Linked DNA regions of Rhodopseudomonas boonkerdii. The protein of the gene in region 1 binds, or shares a complex with, the protein of each later gene. Links are inferred from orthologs where the notes say so. Each region holds a gene or a part of one and is shown on either strand. Other genes may lie near its edges.

Region 1 (3,061 bases):
CGATGTGCTTGTCATCGACGATCTCCAGTTCCTCCAGGGCAAAACTACTCAGGCCGAGTTTTGTCATACGCTGAATGCACTGATCGATGCCGGGCGCCAGGTGGTGATCGCCGCCGACCGGCCGCCGTCGGATCTGGAAAGCCTCGATGAACGTGTGCGCTCGCGCCTCGCCGGCGGTCTCGTCGTCGAAATGAGCACGCTTGGCGAGGAACTGCGCCTGGGCATTCTGAAATCGCGCGTCGCGGCAGCGCGTGTGCATCACGCCTCGTTCGACGTACCGGAAGCGGTGCTGGAATATCTCGCGCGCAGCATCACCCACAATGGCCGCGATCTCGAAGGCGCGATCAATCGCCTGCTCGCCCATTCGAAGCTGAATGCCACGGCGGTGACGCTGGAAATGGCCGAGCGGGAAGTGCGCGATCTCATTCGCCCGATGGAGCCGAAGCGCATCAAGATCGAGGATATCCAGCGCGTCGTAGCGCGGCAGTATAATGTCAGCCGCTCGGATCTTCTGTCCTCGCGTCGCACCGCCAATGTGGTGCGCCCGCGCCAGGTGGCGATGTATCTGGCCAAGACGCTGACCCTGCGTTCGCTGCCGGAAATCGGCCGCCGCTTTGGTGGCCGCGATCACACCACCGTGCTGCACGCCGTTCGCAAGATCGAGGCGCTCGTCGGCAAGGACACAACGCTGCAGGACGAGGTCGAGAGCCTGAAACGGCAGCTGGCGGAGTAGCCGCTTGAGGATCGTAGCCCGGACGGAACGCCATGAAATCCGGGCTACGCATGCGCATGGGGAATGACGACACCCGTGTGACCATAAACGTGGGGAGGTGCACAGCAATTCATCCCCAAATCTCTTGCACTTCCCGCGCTTTACCGTCACCTTGCGGTCCCCGCGGCGCTCTTCCGGCTGCCCGGAACTCCCATCGGTAATCGGGCGGATTTACTATGAAGGTCACGGTCGAACGCGCGCAGCTCCTCAAGTCGCTCAGCCACGTCCATCGTGTGGTTGAGCGCCGGAACACGATTCCGATCCTCGGCAACGTACTGATCCGTGCCGAAAATGCCCGCCTTTCGCTCAAGGCCACCGACCTCGATCTCGAAGTCACCGAGACGCTCGCTGCCGAAACCGGCACGGCTGGCTCCACCACCGTTCCCGCCCACATGTTCTACGACATCGTCCGCAAGCTGCCGGATGGTTCGCAGATCGTGCTCGAGGCCGACGGCGATCGCTCGGTCATGGCCATTCGCGCCGGCCGCTCGCGTTTCACGCTGCAGACGCTGCCGGAGAATGATTTTCCGGATCTGGCAGCGGGCGAAATGACGCACTCGTTCGCGCTGCCGGCCGCCGACATCAAACGCTTGATCGACCGCACCCAATTCGCGATTTCGACGGAAGAGACCCGCTATTACCTGAATGGCATCTATCTCCACGCCGCAGGCACAGACGCCGCAGCGACTCTGCGCGGCGTCGCCACCGACGGCCACCGTCTGGCGCAGATCGACCTCAAGCAGCCGAAAGGTGCCGAGGGCATGCCGGGCGTGATCGTGCCACGCAAGACCGTCGGCGAAGTGCAGCGCCTAATCGAGGACACCGAAGCCGAGATCACCGTTGAACTGTCGCAGGGCAAGATCCGCTTCACCCTTGGCAATGTGGTGCTGACCTCGAAACTGATCGACGGCACATTCCCTGATTATGGCCGCGTAATCCCGCAGAACAACGACAAGGAACTGGTGATCGACAAGAAGGATTTCGAGAATGCGGTGGACCGCGTCTCGACGATCTCCAGCGAACGGGGCCGCGCCGTGAAGCTGGCGCTGTCGGCCGGAAAGCTGGTCCTGTCCGTCACCAATCCGGATTCGGGCAGTGCAACGGAAGAGCTCGAGGTTGAATATGCCTCGGACGCGCTCGATATCGGCTTCAACTCGCGCTACCTGCTGGACATCGCCGCGCAGATCGAAGGCGAAGTCGCCGTGTTGCGGCTGGCAGACCCGGGTTCGCCCACGCTGGTCCAGGACAAGGACAATAAGGGCGCGCTGTATGTGCTGATGCCGATGCGGGTGTGACGCTGCGCAAAGAGAATGCTGTTGTCGTCACCCGGTCGTGCGCGCAATACGCGCCGGGATCGGGATGACCCAGTAAACATTGACAACTCTGCGGTACACCGGCTCCGGCGTTTGCTGGATCGCCCGGACCAGCCGGGCGATGGCAGGACGAGCTTGGGGCTCACAGATCCATTTGCACTGAGTCCCATCATTACCCATGACCGCCTCCCGTATCCATCGCCTCTCCCTCGCCAATTTCCGCTCCTATCGCGCGGCGTCGCTGGAGACGTCGGCGGACATGGTGGCGCTGGTCGGCCCCAATGGCGCCGGCAAGACCAATTGCATCGAGGCGATCTCGTTTCTTTCACCCGGCCGCGGACTGCGACGCGCCACACTGGAAGATGTCGCCAACAAGGACGGTGACGGCTCGTGGGCCGTTTCGGCGACGGTTGAGGGCGAAGTGGGCCTCGCGACCCTTGGAACGGGCATCGATCCCCCGATCGAAGGCGTATCAAACTCCCGGCGCTGCCGGATCGACCGTGAGCCGGTGGGCTCAGCGGCCGCGTTCGGCGACCACCTGCGCATGGTGTGGCTGACACCGGCAATGGACCAGTTGTTCATGGGCGCCGCCTCGGAACGGCGGCGCTTCTTCGACCGGCTGGTACTGGCCATCGACAAGGATCACAGCAGCCGCGTCTCCGCACTGGAACGCAGCCTGCGTTCGCGCAATCGCCTGCTCGAGGAGCGCAGCAACGACGGACATTGGCTCGACGCGGTCGAGCGCGAGACGGCAGAACTCGCAGTGGCTGTAGCGGCGATGCGCAGCGAGACGGTAACGCGGCTTGCCGCAATGCTGCATGCTCGCGGGGAAGCGTCCGCCTTCCCGTCGGCAATCGTTTCACTCGACGGATGGATGGAGCAGGCGCTTCGCAGCGAGCCGGCAACAGCGGTAGAAGATCGCTACCGCGCCGTTCTGCGCGATAACCGCCCGCGCGATGCCGCCGCCGGCCGCACA
Region 2 (3,058 bases), 5.0 Mb from region 1 along the record:
ATCGATGATGTCGATGATGTCGGCCCGGCGCGGCACCAGCATCAGCCAGGGGTAGTGCGCGTCTTTCACGACCAGCACGCGGCTGAGGGGTAGGTCGCCGATGTCGATGGTGTCTTGCTGGAGCTGTTTGTGCAGCTCGAAGGGGGGCGTGGTGGCCATTCGGACTCTCGATTTTTGGCGCGCAGCGTCGCAGGAACTGGCCGCGCGGACAACTCCGTGGTGCCTGCTTTTGCGAGGATGTGCCACGATTTCTTGCGGCAACACGGTGGCAAATCCTGTGGCAGACCGGAGGCGTGCGTCACGCTTGCTTTCCGGCCCGTTTGGCCCCAAATAGGCAGTGGGAGATTGGCGGTGGACGAGCCACTCGCCAACCGGGTCAGGTCCGGAAGGAAGCAGCCCTAACGAGATCCGGATCGGGTCGCTCGTCAGTCTCCTACCTCGTTCTATCGGGCACAATCAGCGCCAGCGGCGGGAACATCGGTTCCCTTTGCCTTTATCTTGGCCCGGCTGATGGTCCGATGTTCCGCAAGCCGGCACCTGAGACAACAGATTGCGGATTTCTTGATGACCGATGCCGGCATGCCCTCTTCCAATGACGACGCCCAAGCCGGCTTTGCGATGAATTCTGCCGCAACGTCAACGCCTTACCGAGTTCTTGCGCGAAAGTACCGGCCGGGGAATTTCGACGACCTGATCGGCCAGGAAGCTCTGGTCCGCACCGTGTCCAATGCTTTCGAGACCGGCCGCATCCCGCAGGCCTGGATTCTCACTGGTGTCCGTGGGGTCGGTAAGACGACCACGGCGCGCATTCTGGCGCGGGCGCTGAATTACGAGATGGCCGATGGTTCGGTGAAGGGGCCGACCATCCAGATGCCGAGTCATGGCGTGCATTGTAAAGCTATCATGGAAAGCCGTCATATCGACGTGCTGGAAATGGACGCCGCCTCGCATACCGGCGTCGATGACGTTCGCGCGATCAATGACAGCGTGCGTTATGCGCCGACATCTGCGCGTTACAAGGTCTACATCATCGACGAAGTCCACATGCTGTCGACGGCGGCCTTCAACGCGTTTCTGAAAACGCTGGAGGAGCCGCCGGAGCACGCCAAGTTCGTTTTCGCCACCACAGAAATCCGCAAGGTGCCGATCACGGTGTTGTCGCGCTGCCAGCGCTTCGACCTGCGCCGTGTCGATGCCGACGTGCTGATGCAGCACCTGTCGACTATTGCCGGCAAGGAAGGCGTCGAGGTCGAACCTGAAGCGCTTGGTATTATCGCGCGGGCGGCCGAAGGCTCGGTGCGCGATTCACTGTCGCTGTTCGATCAGGCGATCGCCCATGCCGCCGGTCTCGTGAAGGCCGACGCGGTTCGGCAGATGCTCGGCCTCGCCGATCGCACCCGCGTCATCGACCTGTTCGACTCGCTGGCGCGCGGTGATATCGCGGCGGCGTTCAAGGAATTCCGCGAGCAGTACGATGTCGGCGCGGATCCGGTCGTAGTGCTGAGCGATCTCGCCGAGTTCGTCAATTTCGTCACCCGCGTGAAGATCGTGCCTGCGACGGCCGACAACGTGGCCTTCGGCGAGACCGAGCGCCTGCGTGCGCGCGACTTTGCGTCGAAACTCTCGATGCGCGTGCTGTCGCGGATGTGGCAGATGCTGCTCAAGGGCATCACCGAAGTGCAAGGCGCGACGCGTCCTGCTGCCGCAGCCGAGATGGTGCTGGTGCGCATCGCCTATGTCGCCGATCTGCCGACACCCGATGAAGCCATCCGCATGATCGAGCAGGGCGGCGGCTCGTCGCCGGTCATCGGCAATGGCGGCGGCCGTGCTGCGCCGATGCTGAATGCGCCGTCCGCTCAATCCTCCGTGCAGATGCCCTCGGCATCATCGCCGCCCTCCGCGCCGACCATGAGCGCGCCGCGTGGTCCGGTGATGCAGCGAGGGAGTGCCGAGCCGTCGCCGCGGCCCCAGGTCGGGATGGCGGAGGCGCAGCCGGCGACTGTCCTGAAAATTGCAACCTTCCCTGAATTGGTCGCATTGGCCGGGCAAAAGCGCGATCTGATGGTGAAGGCGGCGCTGGAATCCGACGTCCGTCTCGTGCGCATCGAGGATGGCCGGCTCGAACTGTCGATGGAGCGCACGGCCGCGCGTTCGCTGATCAACGACCTCTCGCGCAAGCTGGAAATGTGGACCGGCCGGCGCTGGGCTGTGATCGTCTCCAATGCGCAGGGCGCGGCGACGATCCGTGAGCAGCAGCAGGAACTGAAGGACGAGCGCTATCGCGCCGCCGCGGCCGATCCGCGGGTGCAGGCGGTGCTGGCGAAATTCCCCGGCGCCAAGATGGAAGTCACCATGCTGGCGCCCGAAGTGCCGGATGGCGACGGCAGCGATCTGATCATCGATGACGGCGCCGATCCCGGCGACGACGATTAAGAGCATGATCCCGAAAAGTGGACACCGGTTTTCGGGACCATGCGCACGCAACGATAAAGGACGATCCATGGCTGACTTTCTCGGCATGATGAAGCAGGCGGCGCAGCTGCAGTCGAAGATGAAGGCGATGCAGGAAGAGCTCGACCATGTGGAGGTCGAGGGCATGTCCGGCGGAGGTCTCGTCTCGGTGCGCATGACGGCGAAGACCGAAGTGAAGGCCGTGAAGATCGACCCGTCGCTGGTGAAGCCGGAAGACGTCGAGATCCTCGAGGATCTGCTGGTCACCGCGCTCGGCGATGCCCGCCGCAAGGCGGAAGCCGCCATGCAGGAGAAGATGCAGTCGCTCACCGGCGGCCTCGGCCTGCCGCCGGGGCTGGGCCTCGGCTAAAGGCCCCGAACTGACATGGCCTCCGTTGCCGGACCTGAAATCGAGCGCTTGATTCAGTTGCTTGCGCGGCTGCCCGGACTCGGCCCGCGCTCGGCTCGGCGCGCGGCGCTGCATCTGATCAAGAAGCGCGATGCGCTGATGACGCCGCTGGCCGGCGCGCTGCAGCTGGCAATCGACCGTGTGCAGGTCTGCCAGGTGTGCAGCAATATCGATACGGTGAATCCGTGCACGATCTGC
Region 3 (3,154 bases), 3.4 Mb from region 1 along the record:
CGTCCATGACCTCGCCAGCCGACTCCGCTGCCGGAAATGTGCCAAGGTGGGGCGGCGACCTGGAGCCACCCTGTTGCAGCTCGCACCGCGCCCCCGCCATCCATCGACGGATCCATGAATGTGTAACCTGTACTCGATGACCAAGAACCAGGCGGCCATCCGTCAGCTCGTCGCGGTCACGAAGGATGCGACCGGCAACTTACCGCCGCTGCCAGGCATCTTTCCCGACAAGATGGCTCCAATCGTGCGGAATGCCGATGGCGGTCGCGAGCTCGCGATGCTGCGCTGGGGCATGCCATCGTCATCGCAGGCGATCTTCAAGAAGGCGACCACGCGTGCCGAGAAGCTGGCGGCCAAGGGAAAGCAGTACGATTTCAAGGAGCTGCTGCGGCTGGAGCCCGACAAGGGCACGACCAACATCCGGAACACAACGAGCAAACACTGGAAGCGCTGGTTCGGCGTCGAGCACCGCTGCATCGTGCCGTTCTCGTCCTTCAGCGAGTTCAACAAGGATGCCGGGGGCGACATCTGGTTCGCGCTCGACGAGAGCCGCCCTCTCGTCTGCTTCGCCGGCCTCTGGACGAACTGGACATCGGTCCGGATCATCAAGGAAGGCGAGACGACCAACGACATATTCGCATTCCTGACGACGGACGCTAATGCCGAGGTGCATGCCGTTCATCCCAAAGCGATGCCCGTCATCCTCACCAAACCCGAGGAAGTCGACGTCTGGATGCGAGCCCCCTGGGACGAAGCCAAGGATCTGCAACGCAAGCTTCCCGATGGGTCACTCCAGATCGTGGCGCGGGGACAGAAGAAGGATGGGAGCGATGCGAATTAAGTGGATTGCCTTGCTCGCCTTGATCATGCCGACCGTCGTTGCGGCTCAGGACATCACGCAGCGTCCGGTACGCACCGAGAAGATCACCGGGACAACAACAGGCGTCGGACTCTACGAAGTGGCACCGGACGGTACCGTCCTCATCGATTGGCGCGCCGTCGAGGCGACCGCTGAAGGGCCGACCGATCGCACGCTGACGCCGGTCGCACAAATGATGCTGGCCATCCGGGACGGCAAATGGAAGCCGATGTCCCGTTGAATCAGGAAGGGCCTGCCGCAGCGCGCCAGCGCAAGATCATCCACATCGACATGGATGCCTTCTACGCGTCGGTTGAACAACGCGATAATCCGGAACTGCGGGACAAGCCCGTCGCGGTCGGCGGCTCCCGGGAACGCGGTGTCGTGGCGGCCGCGAGCTATGAAGCCCGCAGGTTCGGTGTCCGGTCGGCCATGCCGTCCGTGACCGCCAAGCGTCAGTGTCCGGATTTGATCTTCGTGAAGCCCCGCTTCGAAGTCTATAAGGCTATCAGCCAGCAGATCCGCGAGATCTTCGCCGAGCACACGCCGATCATCGAGCCGCTTTCGCTCGATGAGGCCTATCTCGACGTCACGGAGAACCTGCAGTCAATTCCGCTCGCCCGCGACATCGCCTTGGCGATCCGAGCGAAGATCAAGACGGAGACCGGGCTGAACGCCTCGGCCGGCATCAGCTACAATAAGTTCTTGGCCAAGCTCGCGTCCGACCATCGCAAGCCGAACGGACAGTATGTGATATCTCCGGAGATGGGACCGGCATTCGTCGAGACGCTCCCCGTCGGTAAATTCCATGGCATCGGTCCGGCGACCGCCGCCAAGTTCAATGCACTCGGCATCCGGACCGGCCTCGACATCCGCAATCAGACGCTGGCCTTCCTCGAAGCAAACTTCGGTAAGTCGGGCACATACTACTATTGGATCTCGCGGGGCATCGACGAGCGCCCCGTCCGCGCGAACCGCATCCGCAAATCGGTCGGTGCCGAGAACACGTTCTTCGAGGACCTGAACGATTTCGCAACCATGGCGACCGCCTTGACGCCACTCGTCGACAAGGTCTCGCGGCACTGCGAGACGACCGGCAACCGAGGCAGGACGGTGACGCTGAAAATCAAGTTCTTCGATTTCGAGATCATGTCGCGGAGCCGCTCTACCGAAGTCCCGGTCGGCACCCGCGACGATCTAAACCGGGCAGCGATTCAGTTGCTGAAGAGCGTCATGCCGCTGCCGAAGCCCGTCCGCCTGCTCGGCGTTTCGCTCTCGTCGCTGCAGCGGAACGATGACGAAGCCGAACAACTCGGATTGCAGATCTAGCGATGACCGATAGCACCGCCCCTATTTTCATCCTCACCGCCGAGCTGGACGCCGAAAGCTTCGCCTGGCTGGATGGCCTGCGACGAGCGCACTTTCCAGCGGAGCGGAACTTCCTGTCCGCTCATCTCACGATGTTTCATCGTTTGTCGCCGCTGCACATCGAGCGCCTATTGGCGATCCCGCTTCCGTCGGGTCCGATGAAGATCGCGTTCACCGGCGTCACTTTCCTTGGCTTCGGCAGCGCGATACGAGCCACCTCGGGCGAACTAGAGCGATTACGCGAAGAGTTGAAGGATGGCATGGGCGACGAATTTTCGCGTCAGGACGCACAACGCTGGTCACCCCACGTCACGGTCCAAAACAAGGTGCCGCCGGAAGAGGCCCGCGGCCTGTTCAGGACGCTCGACGACACGTTCACCCCACGCGACGGTGAAGCGCTCGGCTTGCTTGTCTGGGAGTATCGTGGTGGCCCTTGGAATCTGTCACATCGTCTTCCGTTCGCGCACCGGTAGGACACATGCTTAGCGACGGCAGCCTCAGGCGACTTTACGTTTGCGGGTCGAAGCCGCCTTCGCGCGAGATGGTTTCTTCGGAGTAGCGGGTTTCACGCTGGCGATCTGCCCCAGAGACTCGGCGATCAGTGCGCGTTGAGCGTTCAGCCAGAAGGCCTCAGAGCTACCGTCGGGACGGCCGGCATCATTCCACATGTGATAGGCGCGAACCCGGATAGCTTCTTCCATGTTCAACATCGACAACTCCTACTGCAACGCGCGAACGATGGATCGCCCCGATTAACAAACACCTACTGCGCAAATGAAACTTGGATGACCTGTCGCGTGCCCCCTCACGCGGGCCGATCCGACGATCGCAGGCAATTCTGGCGCATAATTCCCATGACCTTGCGGAAAGACGACACCTCTTCCGCTGTCGCCCCTCGGAAGATCAATTCGTCCGCAGCTCTACGCG

What was found.
Region 2: the proteins of dnaN (region 1) and E0H22_RS23180 are in contact, whole or in part, in a cryo-EM structure (PDB 8GIZ), measured with the Escherichia coli proteins. The link is inferred for Rhodopseudomonas boonkerdii from one-to-one orthologs.
Region 3: the proteins of dnaN (region 1) and dinB are in contact, whole or in part, in a solved structure (PDB 1OK7), measured with the Escherichia coli proteins. The link is inferred for Rhodopseudomonas boonkerdii from one-to-one orthologs.

Annotation. Positions count from the first base shown.
Region 1 is NZ_CP036537.1:699-3,759, forward strand. Bases 101-3,007 are described here. They hold dnaN (DNA polymerase III subunit beta), read left to right. Parts: upstream 101-948; coding sequence 949-2,067; downstream 2,068-3,007. Other genes in these bases: dnaA (chromosomal replication initiator protein DnaA), read left to right, coding at 101-733; recF (DNA replication/repair protein RecF), read left to right, coding at 2,264-3,007. In the rest of the region: more of dnaA, read left to right, coding at 1-100; more of recF, read left to right, coding at 3,008-3,061. UniProt on the Escherichia coli protein: Confers DNA tethering and processivity to DNA polymerases and other proteins. Acts as a clamp, forming a ring around DNA (a reaction catalyzed by the clamp-loading complex) which diffuses in an ATP-independent manner freely and bidirectionally along dsDNA.
Region 2 is NZ_CP036537.1:5,048,760-5,051,817, reverse strand. The notes cover bases 95-2,998. They hold E0H22_RS23180 (DNA polymerase III subunit gamma/tau), read left to right. Parts: upstream 95-564; coding sequence 565-2,433; downstream 2,434-2,998. Other genes in these bases: recR (recombination mediator RecR), read left to right, coding at 2,837-2,998; E0H22_RS23175 (YbaB/EbfC family nucleoid-associated protein), read left to right, coding at 2,501-2,821; E0H22_RS23190 (HIT domain-containing protein), read right to left, coding at 95-159. Outside these bases: more of E0H22_RS23190, read right to left, coding at 1-94; more of recR, read left to right, coding at 2,999-3,058. UniProt on the Escherichia coli protein: Part of the beta sliding clamp loading complex, which hydrolyzes ATP to load the beta clamp onto primed DNA to form the DNA replication pre-initiation complex.
Region 3 is NZ_CP036537.1:3,397,269-3,400,422, forward strand. What follows is about bases 134-3,133. They hold dinB (DNA polymerase IV), read left to right. Parts: upstream 134-1,078; coding sequence 1,079-2,188; downstream 2,189-3,133. Other genes in these bases: E0H22_RS15480 (SOS response-associated peptidase), read left to right, coding at 134-841; E0H22_RS15485 (hypothetical protein), read left to right, coding at 831-1,100; E0H22_RS15495 (2'-5' RNA ligase family protein), read left to right, coding at 2,191-2,700; E0H22_RS15500 (DUF2934 domain-containing protein), read right to left, coding at 2,725-2,937; E0H22_RS26060 (MarR family winged helix-turn-helix transcriptional regulator), read right to left, coding at 3,033-3,133. Outside these bases: more of E0H22_RS15480, read left to right, coding at 119-133; more of E0H22_RS26060, read right to left, coding at 3,134-3,154. UniProt on the Escherichia coli protein: Poorly processive, error-prone DNA polymerase involved in translesion repair and untargeted mutagenesis. Copies undamaged DNA at stalled replication forks, which arise in vivo from mismatched or misaligned primer ends.